One region of the Rhodoferax sp. XS2R6 genome, then DNA from elsewhere that is predicted to be linked to it. Evidence: predicted binding sites of a transcription regulator. Region 1 holds the regulator's gene; the other holds the start of a gene.
What was found. The regulator FNR, encoded in region 1, switches genes on or off when oxygen is low (the NO sensors DNR and NnrR bind a similar motif). The targets are predictions, from matches to a motif close to TTGATNNNNATCAA.

Region 1 (9,913 bases):
ACGCGGATGCAGGTGAATCAAAGCTGCTCTCTATTTTGTAGCTGCTTGCGCAGCATCTACGGGGGCTAGAGCCCGATTTACTTCAAAATCAGCACGGGAATCGGGGCGTGCGTCAACACGTGCTGTGTCTCGCTGCCCAGCAGCAGGCGTTTGATGCCCTTGCGCCCGTGCGAGGCCATGACCACCAGGTCACATTGGTGCTTCTTGGCGGCGGCCAAGATGGCATCGGACACCACATCGGAACGCACCACCACGGCCTTGGCCTCAATGCCTTTGGCGGCCGCGGCTTTTTTCACCGCATCAACCACGGCCTGCCCGGCGTCGCCCCAGGTCTTTTCGACCTGCTTGACCTCTGCGGGCGCCAGCGCAATACCGCCTTCAAAGTAGGACTGCGGGTAGCGTGGCACCACCTTCAGCGCCACCAGCTCGGCATTGCACAGTTTGGCCAAGGCAATGGCGCTGTTCACGGCTTTTTTGGAGAGGGCGCTGCCATCGGTGGGAACAAGAATGCGTTGGTACATAAGGACTCCTTGTGACTTGGAAGCTTTCAGATTACGCTCTCCGCCACCGCATGGCTTGATCTGCATCAAGCTTTCCACGCATCAGACTGGGCACACTCCCTACCATGATTGCTGCAACGCTGGCTTCCACTGCGCCCATGCCCCACCCGGTGGCGGCATTGGCCTTGCTGGACGACCCGCAGGAGTGGAGCAGCTTCAGCCATGCGGACCGCCACGACCCCGCCCAGTGGGAGTCCAGCGTGGTGATTGAAGGCATGCACTGCGCCGCCTGCTCCCTGACGGTAGAAGACGCCTTGCGCCAGGTGCCAGGTGTCCTCAGCGCCCAGGTCAGCGCCGCCAGCCAGCGTGCCCGTGTGGTCTGGTCATCGGCGGTGGTGCAGCCTTCGCGCTGGATGCAAGCGGTCCAACAGGCCGGTTACCGCGCGGTGCCCGCCAACGATGTGTTTGCCAGCGAACGCCGCCGCAAAGCCGCACGCCAGGCGTTGTGGCGCTGGCTGGTGGCGGGCCTGTGCATGATGCAGGTGATGATGTACGCATGGCCGGCCTACGTGGCCCAGCCCGGCGATTTGACCGGCGAGATGGAGCAACTGCTGCGCTGGGCGTCCTGGGTGCTTACGCTGCCGGTGATCCTGTTTTCTTGCGGCCCGTTTTTCAAAAATGCGCTGCGCGATGTGGCGCAACTGCGCATCAGCATGGACCTGCCGGTGGCCCTGGGCATGGTGATCACCTTTGTGGTCAGCACCGCGGGCACCTTTGACCCCCAGGGCATTTTTGGGCGCGAAGTGTATTTCGACTCGCTCACCATGTTCGTATTCTTTTTGCTCACCGGCCGCTGGCTGGAGCTGCGCCTGCGCGACCGCACCGCCGGTGCATTGGAGGCGCTGATGAACCGCCTGCCCGACAGCGTGGAGCGCCGCACGGCACAGGGCGACTTTGAGCGCGTGGCCGTGCGCCGCTTGCAGGCGGGCGACCTGGTGCGCGTGCAGCCCGGCGAAGCCTTTGCGGCTGATGGGGTGGTGGAGCAGGGCAGTACCCTGGTGGACGAGGCGCTGCTCAGCGGTGAATCGCACCCGCTCCCACGCGCGGTGGGCGCCGCTGTGGTGGCAGGCAGCCACAACCTGTTGGCCACCGTGCTGGTGCGGCTCACCCAGGTGGGGGCCGCCACGCGTTTTGCCCAGATCGTGGCGCTGATGGAGAGTGCGTCCACCACCAAACCGCGCAGCGCCTTGCTGGCCGACCGCCTGGCCAAACCCTTTTTGCTGGCCGTGCTGGTGAGTGCGGCGCTGGCCTGTGCCTGGTGGTGGCCGCAGAACCCGGGCCACGCACTCATGGTGGCCGTGGCTGTGCTGGTGGTGACATGCCCCTGCGCCCTGTCACTGGCCACACCGGCGGCCATGCTGGCGGCTGCGGGCAGCCTGGCACGCGCGGGGCTCTTGGTGCGCAACCTGCCCAGCCTGGAGGCGCTGGCTGCCGTAGATACGGTGGTGTTTGACAAGACCGGCACGCTGACCCGCGACGCCATGGCCTTGCAGGCAGTGCAGACCCGCGCGGGTGTGACGCGCAGTGATGCCCTGGCCATGGCTGCCGCGCTGGCCCAGCATTCTTTGCACCCCGCTTCCAAAGCCTTGGTGCGTGCGGCCAGCCAAGAAGAGGGGCGGGTGGCCTGGGCCTGCACCGCCGTGCAAGAGTCCGCCGGGCAGGGCGTGGCGGGGCAGGTGCAGAGCGCCGGGGGGGCGGGGCTGCTGGGGGGCGCCATGCGTCTGGGCTCAGCCCGTTTTTGCCAGCTGGCCGCCAACCACGCGTTGCCAGACGGGTTGTGTGTGCACCTAGCCGACGCCCAGGGCTGGTTGGCCACCTTTGTGTTGCAAGAAGACATGCGGCCCGAAGTGCCTGCTGTGGTGGCGGCCCTGCAGGCGCAGGGGGTGCAGGTGCACTTGCTCTCTGGCGACCGGCCCGAAGCTGTGCTGCAGGTGGCTGCCCAGGCCGGTATCTCTGAGGCGCTGGGCGGCTGTTCGCCAGCCGACAAGCTGGCCTACTTACAGCGCCTGCAAGCCCAGGGCCACACAGTGGCCATGGTGGGTGACGGGCTCAACGACGGCCCGGTGCTGGCCGGGGCCCATGTGTCGTTTGCGTTTGGCCAGGCCGTGCCGCTGGCCCAGGCGCAGTCGGACCTGGTGGTGCTGGGCGGCAGCCTGGATGCGGTGGTGCTGGCGGTGCAACTGGCGCGCAAGACCCAGCGCATCGTGCGGCAAAACCTGTGGTGGGCATTGGCCTACAACGCGGCCTGTGTGCCGCTGGCGGTGGCGGGCTACCTGCCAGCGTGGCTGGCGGGTTTGGGCATGGCTTGCAGCTCCTTGCTGGTGGTCCTCAACGCCTTGCGCCTGGCCCGTACACCGCGCACTGCGCCGCTGCAGCCTTTGGAGGTCTGATGGACATTCTGTATTTACTGATTCCTTTGTCCGTGGTGTTGGTCTTCTTCATCCTGGGCGGGTTGTGGTGGGCCATCGACCGCGGGCAGTTCGAGGACATCGAGTCCGAGGGTGAGCGCATCTTGCGTGACCCTTAAAACACACAGGTTTTCTGGTCCGCAGTTGACATGGGTCAACCCGGAGGGGAGAGGGCGGGAAGACACTCAGTAGCAGTAATCCAAGAAGAGGTAACTATGGCATTTTCAAATCAACAGGCGACGGTTTACAACGATACCGTTGTGCGCCAGTTCGCCATCATGACCGTGGTCTGGGGCGTGGTCGGCATGCTGGTGGGCGTGATCATCGCCGCCCAGTTGGCCTGGCCCGAGCTCAACTTCGGCATCCCGTGGCTGTCGTATGGGCGCCTGCGTCCCTTGCATACCAATGCAGTCATTTTTGCCTTTGGTGGCTGTGGCCTGTTTGCATCGGCCTATTACGTGGTGCAGCGCACCTGCCAGGTGCGCCTGTTTGGCGACAAGCTGGCCGCCTTCACGTTTTGGGGCTGGCAACTGGTGATTTTGGCCGCCGCTGTGTCACTGCCGCTGGGCTACACCCAAGGCAAGGAATATGCGGAGCTGGAGTGGCCCATCGATATTCTGATCACGCTGGTGTGGGTGTCGTTTGCGGTGGTGTTTTTTGGCACCGTGGGCACACGCAAGGTTAAACACATCTACGTGGCGAACTGGTTCTTTGGTGCCTTCATCCTGGCCGTGGCCATCCTGCACCTGGTTAACGGTGCGGCCATTCCCGCAGGCTGGATGAAAAGTTACTCCGCCTACGCTGGCGTGCAGGATGCCATGGTCCAGTGGTGGTATGGCCACAACGCGGTGGGCTTTTTCCTGACTGCGGGTTTCCTGGGCATGATGTATTACTTCATCCCCAAGCAGGCAGGCCGCCCGGTCTATAGCTACCGCCTGTCCATCGTCCACTTCTGGGCGCTGATCTTCACCTACATGTGGGCCGGCCCCCACCACCTGCACTACACCGCGTTGCCCGACTGGACGCAATCGGTGGGCATGGTGTTCTCCCTCATCCTGCTGGCGCCCAGCTGGGGCGGCATGATCAACGGCATCATGACCCTGTCGGGTGCCTGGCACAAGCTGCGGGACGACCCCATCTTGCGTTTCCTGATCGTGTCCTTGTCCTTCTACGGCATGTCCACCTTCGAAGGTCCCATGATGTCCATCAAGACCGTGAACGCCTTGAGCCACTACACCGACTGGACCGTGGGCCACGTGCACTCCGGCGCTTTGGGCTGGGTGGGCTTGGTAACCATGGGCTCCATGTACTACCTGATTCCGCGCCTGTTTGGCCAAAAGCAAATGTTCAGTGTCAAAGCCATCGAGCTGCATTTCTGGGTGGCCACCATCGGCATCGTGATTTACATCGCCGCCATGTGGATTGCCGGTGTGATGCAGGGCCTGATGTGGCGCGCCATCAACCCCGACGGTACGCTGACCTACACCTTTGTGGAGTCGGTGAAAGCCACCTATCCCTTCTATGTATTGCGCTTGCTTGGCGGCCTGCTGTACCTCAGCGGCATGCTGATCATGCTGTGGAACACCCTCAAGACGGCCACTGCAGGGCGCGCCAGCACCGTGACCATTCCTGCTGCCGTTGCGCACGCCTAAGGAGAACAAGAACATGGCTAACGAAACCAAAAGCTCTGGTGTGTCGCACGAGAAAATCGAGACCAATAACTTTCTGATGATTGTGTTGATCCTGCTGGTCTTGCTGGTGGGCGGTATGGTGGAAATTGTTCCGTTGTTTTTCCAGAAGTCCACCACTGAGCCGATCAAGGGCATCCAGCCCTACACCGCGCTGCAACTGGCTGGACGCGATGTGTACATCCGTGAGGGCTGCTACAACTGCCACTCGCAAATGATCCGCCCCTTCCGTGCCGAGACACTGCGCTACGGCCACTACTCGGTGGCGGGCGAGTCGGTGTACGACCATCCCTTCCAATGGGGCAGCAAACGCACCGGGCCCGACCTGGCCCGCGTAGGCGGCAAGTACAGCGACGAATGGCACCGCATCCACCTGGTGAACCCGCGCGACGTGGTGCCCGAGTCCAACATGCCCGCCTACCCCTGGCTGGAGAAAACCCCGGTGGCCGCTGCCGAGATGCCCGCCCGCATGAAGGCCCTGCGCACCGTGGGTGTGCCCTACACCGACGAGCAGATTGCCAAGGCACCGGAAGAGGTGAAGGGCAAGACCGAGCTGGAGGCCACCATTGCCTACCTGCAGGTTCTGGGCTTGGCACTCAAGTAACGCGAAAGAGAGATTTCCATGGACATCAATACCCTGCGTTCCGTGACTACGGTGGTGAGCTTGCTGGTGTTTGTCGGCATTGTCTGGTGGGCCTGGTCCAAGCGCCGTTCGGGTGATTTTGCGCAAGCCGCCAACCTGCCTTTTGAGCAGGATTGAACCCGCATAAGGAATAAAAATGAGCGACTTTACAAGTAGTTTCTGGTCCGTCTATGTGGCGGCCATCACGATCATTGGGATCGTGGCCTGCCTGCTGCTGCTGTGGTTCAGCGGCAAAGCCAAGGCCATGACCGCCAATGACAACACCACCGGCCACGTGTGGGACGGTGACCTGCGCGAGATGAACAACCCCCTGCCACGCTGGTGGGTGTGGCTGTTCATCATCACCATCGTGTTTGCCGGTGTTTACCTGGCGCTTTACCCCGGCCTGGGCACTGCGGCTGGCACGCTGGGCTGGACCCAGGAAGGCCAGTACCGGGCCGAGGTGGCCAAGGGTAACCAGGAAGTAGCCCCGCTGTACGCCAGGTTTGCGTCCATGAAGCCCGAAGAGGTGGCCAAGGACCCGCAGGCCCATGCGATTGGTGAGCGCCTGTTCATGAACAACTGCTCCCAGTGCCACGGCTCGGACGCGCGCGGCTCCAAGAGTTTCCCCAACCTGACCGATGGCGACTGGCTGCACGGCGGCGCCCCTGAAAAAATTGCCGAAACACTAACCTTGGGCCGTGTAGGACAGATGCCGCCCATGGCTGCTGCTGTAGGTACTGGGGACGATGTGAAAAACGTGGCGCACTATGTGTTGAGCCTGTCCGGTAGCCCGCACGACTCGGTGCGTGCTGCACTGGGCAAGCCCAAGTTTGCCGCCTGTGCCGCTTGCCACGGTGGTGATGGCAAAGGCAATGTGGCCTTGGGTGCCCCCAACCTCGCAGACGACATCTGGTTGCATGGCTATGGAGAGAATGCCATCGTTGCCATGATCAACAATGGCAAGGTCAACCAAATGCCAGCACAGGCTGACAAACTCACCGCGGCACAAATCCAGGTGCTGGCGGCCTACGTCTGGGGCATGTCCAACAACGGCGCGCCCGCCAAGTAAGCAGGCTGCATTCAGGACTTTGTGTTGAACACCGCTTCCGACTCGTCCCGCAAAGTCATCCCGATTGCGCCGTCCCCGGACCGTGGCCCGATAGAGCCACCGCCCGGAGCCGACGCCGAGATGGTGGCTTTGTACGAGGCCCACAAGAAGATCTACCCGCGCAGCGTGTCGGGGTATTTCACCCGGTGGCGCTGGGCGCTGGTGTTCCTCACGCAGTTGGTGTTTTACGGCCTGCCTTGGCTGCCCTGGGGCGACCGCCAAGCGGTGCTGTTCGACCTGGTGGCAAAACGGTTCTACATCTTCTCGTTGGTGCTGTACCCGCAAGATTTTGTCTACCTCACGGGCTTGCTGGTGATTTCGGCACTGTCACTGTTCCTGTTCACCGCGGTGGCCGGGCGCCTGTGGTGTGGTTACGCCTGCCCCCAAACGGTGTACACCGAGATTTTTCTCTGGCTGGAGAAGTTGGCCGAAGGCGACCGATCGGCCCGCATGCGCCGGGATGCAGGCCCCTGGGGCTGGGACAAGCTGGGCCGCAAGCTGGCCAAGCAGGGTATGTGGCTGGCCGTGTCGCTGTGGACGGGTTTCACCTTTGTGGGGTATTTCACGCCCATCCACAGCCTGGCCAGCGCGGTGTTGGGCTGGGGCTTGGGCCCGTGGGAAACCTTTTGGGTGCTGTTTTACGGGTTTGCCACCTATGGCAATGCAGGTTACTTGCGTGAGCAGGTCTGCAAATACATGTGCCCCTATGCGCGCTTCCAGAGCGCCATGTTCGACCGCGACACCCTGGTTGTTACCTACGACGAGGAGCGTGGTGAGCCACGTGGTGCGCGCTCGCGCAAGGCCGACCCCCTGTCCTTGAACCTGGGTGCCTGTGTGAACTGCAGCCTGTGTGTGCAGGTGTGCCCCACGGGCATTGATATCCGCGATGGCCTGCAGTACGAATGCATAGGCTGCGGCGCCTGCGCCGATGTGTGCGACACCGTGATGGACAAGATGGGCTACGCCCGCGGCTTGGTGAAGTACTCCACCCAAAACGCCGTCAACCAACACTGGACCCGCGCCCAGACCCTGCGCCATGTGTTGCGCCCGCGGGTGCTGGTGTACACCGGCATTCTGGTGGCCGTGGTGGTGGCCATGCTGGTGAGCTTGGCGCTGCGCTCACCGTTTCGGGTGGATGTGGAGCGCGACCGGGGTACGCTGGCCCGCATCGTGCAGGGTGGCAAGATCGAAAACGTGTACCGCCTGCAGATCATGAACGCGACCGAGCAGGACCAGGACTTCAGCGTTAGCGCCAGCGGGATTGAGGGCATGAGCACCCAGATGGACAGGCCGACCGTGGCCATTGGTGCCACGCAGGCGCGCTGGGTGGCGGTGCGGGTGCAGATTCCTTATGAGGCTGCACCGGCAGGCTCCCACCCCATCCACTTTGAAGTAACCAACGGGGCCCACAGCAGCACCGTGACCGAGAAGTCGGTATTTATTGTTCCCCGTTAAGGATTGTTATGGACACCCAAGACCCTTCTTCGCAGCAGCCCTGGTGGCATTTTGGTTACGTCTGGCTGGTACTGTCTGGCCCGGCCATTGTGGTGGTGGCTGGGTTTGTTACGCTGTATTTGGCTGTGTCGGGGGCCGACCCGGTGGTGGACCAGAACTATTACCAAAAGGGCATAGAGATCAACCGCACGCTGGCTGCGACACCGGAGAGCCTGGCCCCAGCTGTGCAGGCGCGTAACCACGCGGCCACCGGGGTCAAGCCGCAGGTCGCTCCGGCGACCCCCTAAGCCATCTCAGGCTGTTTAGTTGCAGACCTTGGGATTGACGATGTCCTTGAGGGCCTCGGTATTGAGGATGCGCACATGGCGCTGTTTGACTTCCACAATGCCGTCTTCCACAAATTTGGAGAAGGTGCGGCTCACGGTTTCGAGCTTGAGGCCCAGGTAGCTGCCAATTTCTTCGCGCGTCATGCGCAACACCAGCTCAGACTGCGAGAAGCCGCGTGCATGCAGACGCTGGACCAGGTTCAGCAAAAAGGCCGCCAGGCGCTCCTCGGCCCGCATGCTGCCCAAGAGCAGCATCACGCCGTTCTCCCGCACAATTTCCCGGCTCATGATCTTGTGCACATGGCGCTGCAGCGCATTCACTTCGCGTGACAGTTCTTCAATACGGTCAAACGGCATGACACACACCTCGGCATCTTCCAGCGCCACGGCGTCACAGGTGTGGTGGTCGTTGACGATGCCGTCCAGCCCCATCACCTCGCCCGCCATCTGAAAACCGGTGACCTGGTCGCGCCCGTCCTCCGAGGCCACGCAGGTCTTGAAGAAGCCGGTGCGAATGGCATACAGGCTGGTGAACTTTTCGCCGTTGCGGAACAGGGCCCCGCCGCGTTTGATCTTGCGGCGGCTGGCCACCACGTCGTCAATCTTGTCCAGCTCGCTGGCGCTCAGGCCCAGCGGCATGCAGAGTTCGCGCAGGTTGCAGTTGGAGCAGGCCACCTTGATGGTGTGGGGCGTCAGGGGCGTGGCCGGCGCAATGGCAATGGTGGCGTGTGCCTCGGCGGCTTTGGTGGTGGGTGCGATTGGCTCAAACATATGGTTCCCCTGATGCAAGTCAATTATGTTCCTGGTCATGCGCTGGCTCCTTGATGTAGATCAAGCAGTTTGTGCAGGGCTTGCGTCACAGTCTGTGCGGTAGCTTGGAGTATTCATGAACGCCGTCGTAGACACCACCCCCATCTCGGAAAATTTGCTGACCCGTTTCGACGTTGCAGGGCCGCGGTACACCTCCTACCCCACGGCAGACCGCTTTGTCGAGGCCTTTACCGCCGACGACTACGCCCAAGCCCTGGCCCAGCGCCGCAGTGGTGCGGCGGCCTTGGCATTGCCGCTGTCACTGTATGTACACATTCCGTTTTGCGAGTCGCTGTGTTACTACTGCGCTTGCAACAAGATTATTACCAAACACCACGACAAGGCCGCCACCTACCTGCGCTACCTGAGCCGCGAGGTGGACCTGCACACCGAACGTATGGGCACTGGCCAGACCGTGAGCCAGCTGCACCTGGGCGGTGGCAGCCCCACGTTTTTGAGCGACACCGAGCTGCGCGAGCTGATGGGCATGCTGCGGCGCAACTTCAACTTTGCGCCGGGTGGCGAATATTCCATTGAGGTGGACCCGCGCACGGTGGACGCGACCCGGCTGGACACCCTGGCCGAACTGGGTTTTAACCGCCTGAGTTTTGGCGTACAAGACTTTGACCCCGCGGTGCAGAAGGCGGTGCACCGGGTGCAGCCGGCCGAGCAGGTGTTTGCGCTGGTTGCGGCGGCGCGCGCCCGGGGTTTTGAGTCTATCAATGTAGACCTGATCTATGGCCTGCCGCAGCAAACCCCGGAGTCGTTTGACCGCACGCTGGCCCAGGTCAACCAGCTGCGACCCGACCGAATTGCGCTGTATGCCTACGCCCACCTGCCCGAGCGCTTCAAACCCCAGCGTCGCATTGCCACGGTGGAGTTGCCCAGCGCGGGTTCCAAGGTGTCGATGTTGTCGCGTTCGCTCGCTGCCTT
Region 2 (9,913 bases), 440 kb from region 1:
TTATCCACACGCGACCTGATCTGGATCAAACCAGGCCGTGGGCGGCGGCGTATACCGCAGCCTGCACCCGCGAGCTGAGCTGCAGCTTGCGCAGGATGCCTTGCACATGCACCTTGACCGTAGCCTCGGCAATGTCCAGCTGGCGGGCAATCAGCTTGTTGCTGTGGCCGTGTGCGACCAGCAGCAGGATCTCGCGCTCGCGGGCAGACAGCGTTTCTTGCAAGCCGGGCGGTGGCGCCGCTGGCGAGGCCTGCACCGGCAGGCTGGCGTGTGGCTTGGTGCGAAAGGCCGCCACAAACTTCGTCATCATCTCGGGGCTGATGACCGGCTCACCCGCCAGCACCCGCACGATGGCCTGGCACAGCTGGTCCGACTCCACAGTCTTGAGCAGGTAGCCATCGGCCCCGGCCTGCATGGCGGCGGCCAGGTCTTCCTCGTTCTCGCTCACCGTGAGCATGAGGATCCGGGCACGGCCAAAGGCCTGCTTGAGTGCGCCAATGCCGTCAATGCCGCGCACACCGGGCAGGTGGTTATCCAGCAAGATGAGGTCCGGCTGTACCTGCCCCGCACAGCGCAGCGCCTGCCCCAGGTCCGCAGCCTCGCCCACCACGTCAAAGCGCCCATCCTGCTTGAGCAGTGCAATCAACCCGCGGCGAAAGAGGTTGTGGTCGTCGACCACTAGCAGTTGGATCAGGGGCATGGGAAGTTCCAGAACAGTCAAAGGGCCTGGGCGGCCGGAGTGGTCACGGGGTGCTCAGGCAAGCGCAGTTGCACGCAGGTGCCCTGCCCTGGCTCAGAGCTCAGGTGCACGGTGGCCCCAATGGCCTGTGCGCGCTCTTGCATGATGTGTCGCCCCACATGCTGGCTGCCCAGCACCGCGTCAGGGGCAAAGCCGCTACCGTTGTCCTGCACCGTGAAAGTCCAGAACTGACCTTTCTCTACCCGCAGCGCCACCGACGTGGCCTGGGCATGTTTGCGCACATTGGACAGGGCCTCTTGCACCACATGCAAGACCTGCACCTGCACGTCGGAGGGCAGCGGCAGGCCGGTACCGTTGACGGTCAACTCCGTGTGCAGTCCGGTTTGGTGGCGGAACTTTTGCAGCGTCTCCTGCAAGGCTGCCTCAATGTCATCGGTGTTGGTGCGGGTGCGAAAGTGCACCAGCAGCTCCCGCACATCGCCAATGCTTTCTTTCAGGCCCGCGTCCAGCTCGTCCAGCGCGACCTGCATCTGCGGGCCCTGCGCCTTGTCGGCCGCGCTGCGCAGCAGCTGCACCTGGATTTTCAGGAAGGCCAGCGACTGCGCAATGGAGTCATGCAGTTCACGGGCAAGCAGGGTGCGCTCTTCTCCCACCGCCGCCTCGCGCTCCAAGGCCGAGGCCCGCAGCCCCTCCAGCGCACTGGCCAAGTGGCTGGCCAGGGCATCGAGCAGCACCTCTTCGTCCTTGGAGAGTTCCAGCGTCTTGCGGTAGAACAGGTCCACCTCGCCCATCAGGCGGCTTTGCAGGCGGATGGGCACGCTCACCAAGCTCTCGTAGCCCGCCTTCACGCAATGGCGCATGGGCGCGGCCTCGGCGCTCTGGATCGGGATCACCCGCGTGCGCGCCTCCTGCAGGGGGCTGCCACAGGCACAGGCCCCGGCCAGCAGGCTGCGCTCTTCATCCAGCATGTCTTGCGGAAAACAGTCGGACGCCAGCATCAGGTAACGCTGGTTGGCCTCGTCCGACCAGCGCACGGTCACCGCGTCGGCCCCCATCACCTTCCGCAGACGCTGGGCAAAGCCGCGTGACATCTCTTCAATCGAGTTCACCCCTGCCAGGAAGGCACTGAAGTCGTACAGCGTCTCGATGCGCGCACGCTGCGCTTCGATGTGCTGGGTCTTGGCCCGCACCTGCGCCTCCAGGCCATCCACCATGTCCTGCAGCCGCACCGCCATGCCATTGAAGCCCTGCGCCACCAGGCCAAACTCGTCCTTGCTGTCCACCTCGATGCGGACCTGGAAATCCCCCTCCTCCACACGGCGCAGCCCTTGTTGCAGCTGGTCCAGCGGGTTGATGACATACAAGTACCCGGTGTAGAGCATGACCACCGCAGCAAAGATAGCCAGCACCATCATCACGAACTGAAACAGGTTGAGCACCGCGGTGAGCTTGGCCAACTGCTGCTCAATCGCGCTGACCAGCCCATCAATAGCCTCTACCAACGCATGGGTCGACGGAAGAATGGTGCCCGGCTGCGCCGCCGCGCCCGACACCCAACCGGCCCGCTGGGCCCGCCACAGCGCCTGCACTGCGCTGAACTTGCCGCGCACCACCGGGTCCCAGGGCACAAACAGCGGGCGCGAGGGATCGCCCTGCTCCAGCACCCACAGGTTCTGGTCAAACTCGGCAATACGCGCCATGCGCTGGTCCTCGGCAATGCCGGCCTGGATCTCGCTGGCCATGCGCCAGGTCTGCATGCGCATGCGTCCGGCCTCGTTGACCGAGGCGGCCCCGCCTTCCAGCTGCCAGGTCACCCAGAGCGTGAGCCCAATGGACGTAAGCGCCACCACCAGCAAGGCCACGCCAATGCGCACCAGCTTGCTGGACAGGGAGGTCGCGTGGGTGTGGAACATGGCGATGTGGCAGGAAGGATGGCCGGATTGTGGGGACTGCCCCGCCGCACCCGCTTGATACAAGTCAAGCAAGCGGTATCTACCTGCGGTGATCCGGCAGAGCCGCCCACCGCAGCTATTTTTGGCATCAAATTGGCACCTAGCCCTCGTAAATACTGCGCCAACAGCTCCTAAAACAATAGCACCTTACGGGCCGTAGCCCTGCCCCGGTAAAATCGCCGCTCGCTCTTAGAAGAACCCCCCATGTCTGACACCGCCTCCACGCCCTCCACCGCCGCCCCCACAGCCCCCGAACAACCGGGTCTACAGTCCCTGTCCAAATCGTTTGAGCCCGTCGCGCTGGAAGCGCACTGGGGCCCCGAATGGGAAAAGCGCGGCTATGGCGTAGCGGGCTACCGCGGCACCCAGGCCCCGCAGGCCGGCCAGCCCGCCTTTGCCATCCAGCTGCCACCGCCCAATGTGACGGGCACGCTGCACATGGGCCACGCGTTCAATCAGACCATCATGGACAGCCTGACGCGCTACCACCGCATGGCCGGTTTCAACACCGCCTGGATTCCGGGCACCGACCACGCCGGCATTGCCACCCAGATCGTGGTGGAGCGCCAGTTGCAAGAGCAAAAGATCAGCCGTCACGACCTGGGCCGCGAAGCCTTCACCGCCAAGGTGTGGGAGTGGAAGGAAAAATCCGGCAATACCATCACCGGCCAGATGCGCCGCATGGGCGACAGCGTGGACTGGAGCCGTGAGTACTTCACCATGGACCCCAAGCTGTCCAAAACGGTGACCGAAACCTTTGTGCAGTTGTATGAACAAGGCCTGATCTACCGCGGCAAGCGCCTGGTGAACTGGGACCCCATCCTCATGAGCGCGGTGAGTGACCTGGAGGTGGAGAGCGAAGAGGAAGACGGCTCGCTGTGGCACATCCGTTACCCGCTGGCCGATGGCAGCGGCGACATCACCGTGGCCACCACCCGCCCCGAGACCATGCTGGGCGACGTGGCCGTGATGGTGCACCCCGAGGACGAGCGCTACACGGCGCTGATCGGCAAGATGGTGAAGCTGCCCCTGTGCGACCGCGAGATCCCGGTGATTGCCGACGACTACGTGGACAAGGCCTTTGGTACCGGCGTGGTGAAGGTCACGCCCGCGCACGACCAGAACGACTATGCCGTGGGCCAGCGCCACAAGCTGCCTCTGATCTGCGTGCTGACGCTGGACGCCAAGATCAACGAGAACGCCCCCGCGCCCTACCAGGGCCTGGACCGTTTTGTGGCGCGCAAAAAAGTAGTCGCCGATCTGGAAGCCAGCGGCTTCCTGGTGGAAGTAAAAAAGCACAAGCTGCAAGTGCCGCGCTGCGCACGCACCGGCCAAGTGATCGAACCCATGCTGACCGACCAGTGGTTCATGGCCATGAACACCGTGGGCAAGGGCGACGCCACGGGCAAGTCCATCGCGCAAAAATCTATCGACGTGGTGCAGAGTGGCGAGGTGAAGTTTGTGCCCGAGAACTGGGTCAACACCTACAACCAGTGGATGAACAACATCCAGGACTGGTGTATCAGCCGCCAGCTGTGGTGGGGTCACCAGATTCCGGCCTGGTACGACGAAGACGGCAAGGTGTATGTGGCGCGCAACGAGGCCGAAGCCCAGGCGCAAGCCCCCGGCAAAACGCTCAAGCGCGACCCGGATGTGCTCGACACTTGGTACTCCAGCGCCATGGTGCCCTTCTCCACCATGGGCTGGGGCAATGAAGGCGCGGGCACCGGCGCCACCGACGACTACAACCTGTACCTGCCCAGCAGCGTGCTGGTGACGGGCTACGACATCATCTTCTTCTGGGTTGCCCGCATGATCATGATGACCACGCACTTCACGGGGCGTGTGCCGTTCAAGCATGTCTACATCCACGGCCTGGTGAAAGACGCGCAGGGCAAGAAGATGAGCAAGTCCGAGGGCAATGTGCTGGACCCGGTCGATCTGATCGACGGCATCTCGCTGGCACCCCTGCTGGACAAGCGCACCACCGGCCTGCGCAAGCCAGAGACCGCACCCCAGGTGCGCAAGAACACCGAAAAGGAATTCCCCGAGGGTATTCCGGCCTACGGTGCGGACGCGCTGCGTTTCACCTTTGCGGCGCTCGCGTCGCTGGGCCGCAGCATCAACTTCGACAGCAAGCGCTGCGAGGGCTACCGCAACTTCTGCAACAAGCTGTGGAACGCCACGCGCTTTGTGCTGATGAACTGCGAAGGCAACGACTGCGGGCTGAACGAGCACACCAAGGAGCAGTGCGCACCCGGTGGCGAAGCCCATGGTTACCTGGAATTCAGCCAGGCCGACCGCTGGATCGTCTCGCTGCTGCAAAAGACCGAGGCCGAAGTGGCCAAGGGCTTTGCAGACTACCGCCTGGACAACGTGGCCAACACGATTTATGACTTCGTGTGGAACGAGTTCTGCGACTGGTACCTGGAAATTGCCAAGGTGCAAATCAACACCGGCACCGACGCCCAAAAACGCGCCACCCGCCGCACGCTGATCCGCACGTTGGAAGTCATCCTGCGCCTGATCCACCCCATCACACCCTTCATTTCTGAGGAGCTGTGGCAAAAAGTGGCACCGGTGGCAGGCCGTGCAGGTCCCTCGGTGGCCGTGGCCGCCTACCCCGTCAGCCAGCCTGAACGCATCGACGAAGCTGCCATTGCCCATGTCGCCAAACTGAAGGCCCTGGTGGACGCCTGCCGCAACCTGCGCGGCGAGATGAACGTGTCGCCCGCCGCACGCCTGCCGCTGTTTGTGGTGGCCCACAGCGCGGCAGAAGGCGAATTCTTGCAGGCATCCGCCGCCGTGCTGCAGTCGCTGGCCAAGCTCAGCGAGGTGAAGGTGTTTGCGGATGAGACCAGCTGGCAAGCCGCCGCCCAGTCCGCCCCCGTGGCGGTGGTGGGCGAGGCGCGTGTGTGCCTGTTTGTGGAAGTGGATGTGGCCGCCGAAAAGATCCGCCTGGGCAAGGAAGTGGCCCGCCTGGAAGAGCAGATCACCAAGGCCAGCGTCAAGTTGAGCAACGAAGCCTTTGTGGCCAAGGCCCCTGCCGCCGTGCTGGAGCAGGAACGCAAGCGCGTGGCCGACTTTGCTGCCACGCTGGAGAAGGTGAAAGAGCAACTGGCCCGCCTGAACTAAGCAGCGCGTCCATAAAAAAAAGCCGCCGGGTTGCCCTGGCGGCTTTTTTCTTGGGGGTACAAGAAACTAGCGCCTGCGCAGCACGTGGATGTATTCCGCACCCACGGTTTCCTGTTCCAGCAGCTCGTTGCCGGTTTGCTTGGCAAAAGCCTGAAAGTCGCGGATGGAGCCGGGGTCGGTGGCCACCACTTTGAGCGTCTGGCCGCTCACCAGCTCGGCCAGGGCCTTCTTGGCCTTGAGGATGGGCAGGGGGCAATTCAGGCCGCGGGTGTCAACTTCTTTGTCGGTGTGCATGCAATGGGGCTTTCTGGCGTAGGGGCCAATTTTAAGTCGCCAGCTTCTCGGCGTCCTGGCGCCACACCGGGTCGATGAAGGTGGGCTCATGCCCACGTGAGCGCAAAAACTCGGCCAGCGCATAACCAGTGCCAGCGGGCCAGCATTTCACATCTTCCAGGTTGTAGAGGCGGTAGTCCACCAGCTCGGGGCTCAGCTTCACATCCCCATGGCAGACAGCGTGGTAGGCAATGATGACCTGGTTCATGCGCTGGAAGTCGTACGCACCCAGCAGCTTCAGCGCGCTGGTGGTCAAGTTGGTCTCTTCAGAAATTTCGCGCGCAATGCCCTCTTCGGGCGTCTCGCCGGCCTCCATAAAGCCGGTGATCAGCGCGTACATCTTGCCGGGCCACGCCGCGTTGCGTGCCAGCAAAATTTGACCGTTGTACTCAATCACCGCCGCCAGCACCGGCGTGGGGTTGTTCCAGTGCGTGAAGTCGCAGGCCGGGCAGCGCAGGCGGGTCTTGTCGCCACCGTCTTCGGCCAGCGTGATGTGCTCCAGCGCCGTGGCGCACTGCGGACAGAACTTGAAAGCTGCTGACATACCCACCCTTTTACCGATTTATTTGCTATGCATTCAATAGCTGCCCGCGCATATTCCGCGGGAGCTAGAGGCCAATTTCATTCAAATTCAGGCGGGGAATACACCTGTGGAGAGGTAGCGGTCACCGCGGTCACAGACCACAAACACAATCACCGCATCGCGCTCGCGTTTGGCAATTTCTTGCGCCACCCAACAGGCACCGGCGGCCGAGATGCCGCCAAAGATGCCCTCTTCGCGCGCCAGGCGACGGCACATGTCTTCGGCATCGGCCTGGCTCACGTAGACCAGCTCGTCGACGTTTTTGGGGTCGTAAATTTTGGGCAAATAGGCCTCAGGCCATTTGCGGATGCCGGGAATGCGGGAGCCCTCGGAGGGCTGAGCGCCAATGATGCGGATGGCCGGGTTCTTTTCTTTCAAAAACCGTGACACGCCGGTGATGGTGCCCGTGGTGCCCATGGCGCTGACAAAGTGGGTAATGCGGCCGTCGGTTTGCTTCCACAGCTCGGGGCCTGTAGTTTCGTAGTGGATGCGGGGGTTGTCGCCGTTGGCAAACTGGTCCAACACCCGACCTTTGCCATCGCGTTGCATTTGCTCGGCCAGATCCCGCGCGTACTCCATGCCACCGCTCTTGGGCGTGAGGATGAGTTCGGCGCCAAAAGCCTTCATGGTCTGGGCGCGTTCGATGGACAGGTCCTCCGGCATGATCAAGACCATGCGGTAGCCCTTGACCGCCGCGGCCATGGCCAGCGCAATGCCGGTGTTGCCCGAGGTGGCTTCAATCAGCGTGTCGCCGGGCTTAATGTCCCCGCGCTCCTGCGCACGCTGGATCATGGACAGGGCCGGGCGGTCTTTGACCGAGCCGGCGGGGTTGTTGCCTTCGAGCTTGCCCAGCACCACGGTGTTGCGGGACTGGTTGTCGTTGGCCTGGATGCGCTGCAGTGCGACCAAGGGGGTGTTTCCGATGGCGTCTTCGATGGTGGGAAATGTCATGCCCATAAATGTGCCATAATTCGCGCTTCACAGAATACCCTGCCCGGGTGGTGAAATTGGTAGACTCAGGGGACTCAAAATCCCCCGCCGCAAGGCGTGCCGGTTCGAGTCCGGCCCCGGGCACCACATACAAGCCAGACGTTCGCAAGACGTCTGGCTTTTTGTTTGGGCGCTCTAAAAGCCCTCATGGATTACCCGCTGTGTGGCCCTGCGTGACACAAGGGCGCGGGCGCCACCTCTATGATGCGGGCCACAAGAACCCGCAAGGAGTGCGCCCCATGGAACTCAACATCAATGGCAAGGCCGTCACGGCCGACGTCCCACCCGACATGCCCCTGCTCTGGGTGCTGCGCGACACCCTGAACATGACCGGCACCAAGTTTGGCTGCGGTGTCGCCGCCTGCGGTGCCTGCACGGTCCATGTGGATGGCCAGCCGGTACGCTCCTGCGTCATGCCAGCCTCTGCAGTGGTAGGCCAAAAGATCACCACCATCGAAGCCCTGGGCAGCCCCGACAAGCTGCACGCCCTGCAAACCGCCTGGATTGCCGAGCAGGTGCCCCAGTGCGGCTACTGCCAAAGCGGCATGCTGATGGCCGCCGCCGCCCTCTTGGCGCGCAAACCCAAACCCACCGATGCCGACATCGACGAGGCCATGACCAACATCTGCCGCTGCGGCACCTACCAGCGTGTGCGCGCCGCCATCCACCGCGCTGCCGGCCAACTGCAAGGAGCCGCAGCATGAAGCGCCGCACCTGGATACTGAGCGCCCTGGGCGCAACCGGTGCCTTGGTGGTGGGCTGGGGCGTGCTGCCCGCCCGCTCCCGCATGGGCAGCGCCGAACTGATGCTGCCCGAAGGCGGCGAAGTGGCCCTGAACGGCTGGATCAAGGTGGCCACCGATGGCACGGTGGTGCTGGCCATGCCCCGCAGCGAAATGGGCCAGGGTGTGCACACCGCCCTGTCCATGCTGGTGGCTGAAGAGTTGGACCTGCCGCTGGCCAAGCTGCGGCTGCAACAGGCCGGACCTGACACCATTTATGGCAACGTGGTCATGCTCACCGCCACCCTGCCCTTCCACCCGCTGGAATCCGAGGGCGGCAGCAAACCCACCAAAGTGAAACTCGGCGAATGGTTTGTGGGCAAGATTGCACGCGAGCTGGGCATCAATGCCACCGGCGGTTCGTCCAGTGTGGCCGATGCCTGGGAACCCCTGCGCACCGCTGCCGCCACAGCGCGCGCCGCCCTGCTGGAATCTGCAGCGAAGCAATGGCAAGTGCCGGCCTCCGAGCTGCGCATCACAGCAGGTGTGGTGCAACACGCCTCCGGTAAGACGGCCCATTTTGGAGAGTTGGCCGCGGGTGCGGCCGGTGTCAGCCCCAAGAATGTGAGCCTCAAGGCCCGCGAACAATGGACTCTCTTGGGCAAGCCCACCCCGCGTGGCGACATTCCGGCTAAGACCACCGGGGCCGCGCAGTTCGGCATTGACGTGCGCCAGCCCGGCATGCTGTTCGCGAGCCTGCGTTTGGCGCCACAAATCGGCGGCAGCGTCAAAGCCCTGGATACCCAAGCGGCCCTGGCCCTACCCGGTGTGCACAAGGTGGTGCCGCTAGAGGCCCTGGGGGGCTCCACCGCCGGTTTTGCCGTAGTGGCCCAGACAACCTGGCACGCCCGCCAGGCCGCGCAGGCGGTGCAGGCGCAATGGGCAGCCCCGCCCAATGGGGCCCTGGACACCCAGGCCATTGAGGCCCGGATGCTGGAGGCGCTGAAGGCGGAAGACGGTTTTGCCTTTTACGAGAAAGGCGACGCCAACCAGGCCGAAGCGTCAGCCGCCAAGCTCGTAGAAGCGAGCTACCAGGCCCCCTACCTGGCGCACGCCACCATGGAGCCCATGAACTGCACTGCTCAAGTGAAGGACGGCAAGGTCACCGTGTGGGCTCCCACCCAGGTGCCCGAAATGGCGCGCGCCATGGCCGCCAAGGTGGCCGGTGTGGATGCCAAGGACGTGGCGCTGCACGTCACCCTGCTGGGAGGCGGCTTTGGGCGCCGGCTGGAGGTGGACTATGTCGCCCAGGCCGTGCAGGTCGCCATGGCGTGTGACGGCAAACCGGTGCAACTGGTCTGGTCGCGCGAGGAGGACATGACGCACGACTTCTACCGCCCCATGCACGTGGCACAGCTGCGCGCAGCGGTGGATGCACAAGGCCAGGTCAGCAGCCTGCGCATCAAATCGGCCGGTGATGCCATCAGCCCGCGCTGGAT

Region 2: AC097A_RS03205 (type IV pili methyl-accepting chemotaxis transducer N-terminal domain-containing protein) is a predicted target of FNR. The motif match lies at 2,668-2,681, and genes of this name have one in related genera.

Annotation. Positions count from the first base shown of each region.
Region 1 is NZ_JBWMAY010000001.1:237,545-247,457, reverse strand. It holds gene AC097A_RS01190 (HD domain-containing phosphohydrolase) at 1-41, shown strand, start outside; gene AC097A_RS01185 (universal stress protein) at 78-521, opposite strand; gene AC097A_RS01180 (heavy metal translocating P-type ATPase) at 626-2,950, shown strand; gene ccoS (cbb3-type cytochrome oxidase assembly protein CcoS) at 2,950-3,087, shown strand; gene ccoN (cytochrome-c oxidase, cbb3-type subunit I) at 3,184-4,620, shown strand; gene ccoO (cytochrome-c oxidase, cbb3-type subunit II) at 4,634-5,260, shown strand; gene AC097A_RS01160 (cbb3-type cytochrome oxidase subunit 3) at 5,279-5,416, shown strand; gene ccoP (cytochrome-c oxidase, cbb3-type subunit III) at 5,436-6,350, shown strand; gene ccoG (cytochrome c oxidase accessory protein CcoG) at 6,375-7,844, shown strand; gene AC097A_RS01145 (FixH family protein) at 7,853-8,131, shown strand; gene fnr (fumarate/nitrate reduction transcriptional regulator Fnr) at 8,147-8,866, opposite strand; gene hemN (oxygen-independent coproporphyrinogen III oxidase) at 9,057-9,913, shown strand, end outside.
Region 2 is NZ_JBWMAY010000001.1:677,721-687,633, forward strand. It holds gene AC097A_RS03200 (response regulator) at 26-700, opposite strand; gene AC097A_RS03205 (type IV pili methyl-accepting chemotaxis transducer N-terminal domain-containing protein) at 718-2,613, opposite strand; gene AC097A_RS03210 (valine--tRNA ligase) at 2,857-5,787, shown strand; gene AC097A_RS03215 (sulfurtransferase TusA family protein) at 5,854-6,081, opposite strand; gene AC097A_RS03220 (NUDIX domain-containing protein) at 6,113-6,664, opposite strand; gene cysM (cysteine synthase CysM) at 6,752-7,654, opposite strand; tRNA gene AC097A_RS03230 (tRNA-Leu) at 7,696-7,780, shown strand; gene AC097A_RS03235 ((2Fe-2S)-binding protein) at 7,933-8,397, shown strand; gene AC097A_RS03240 (xanthine dehydrogenase family protein molybdopterin-binding subunit) at 8,394-9,913, shown strand, end outside.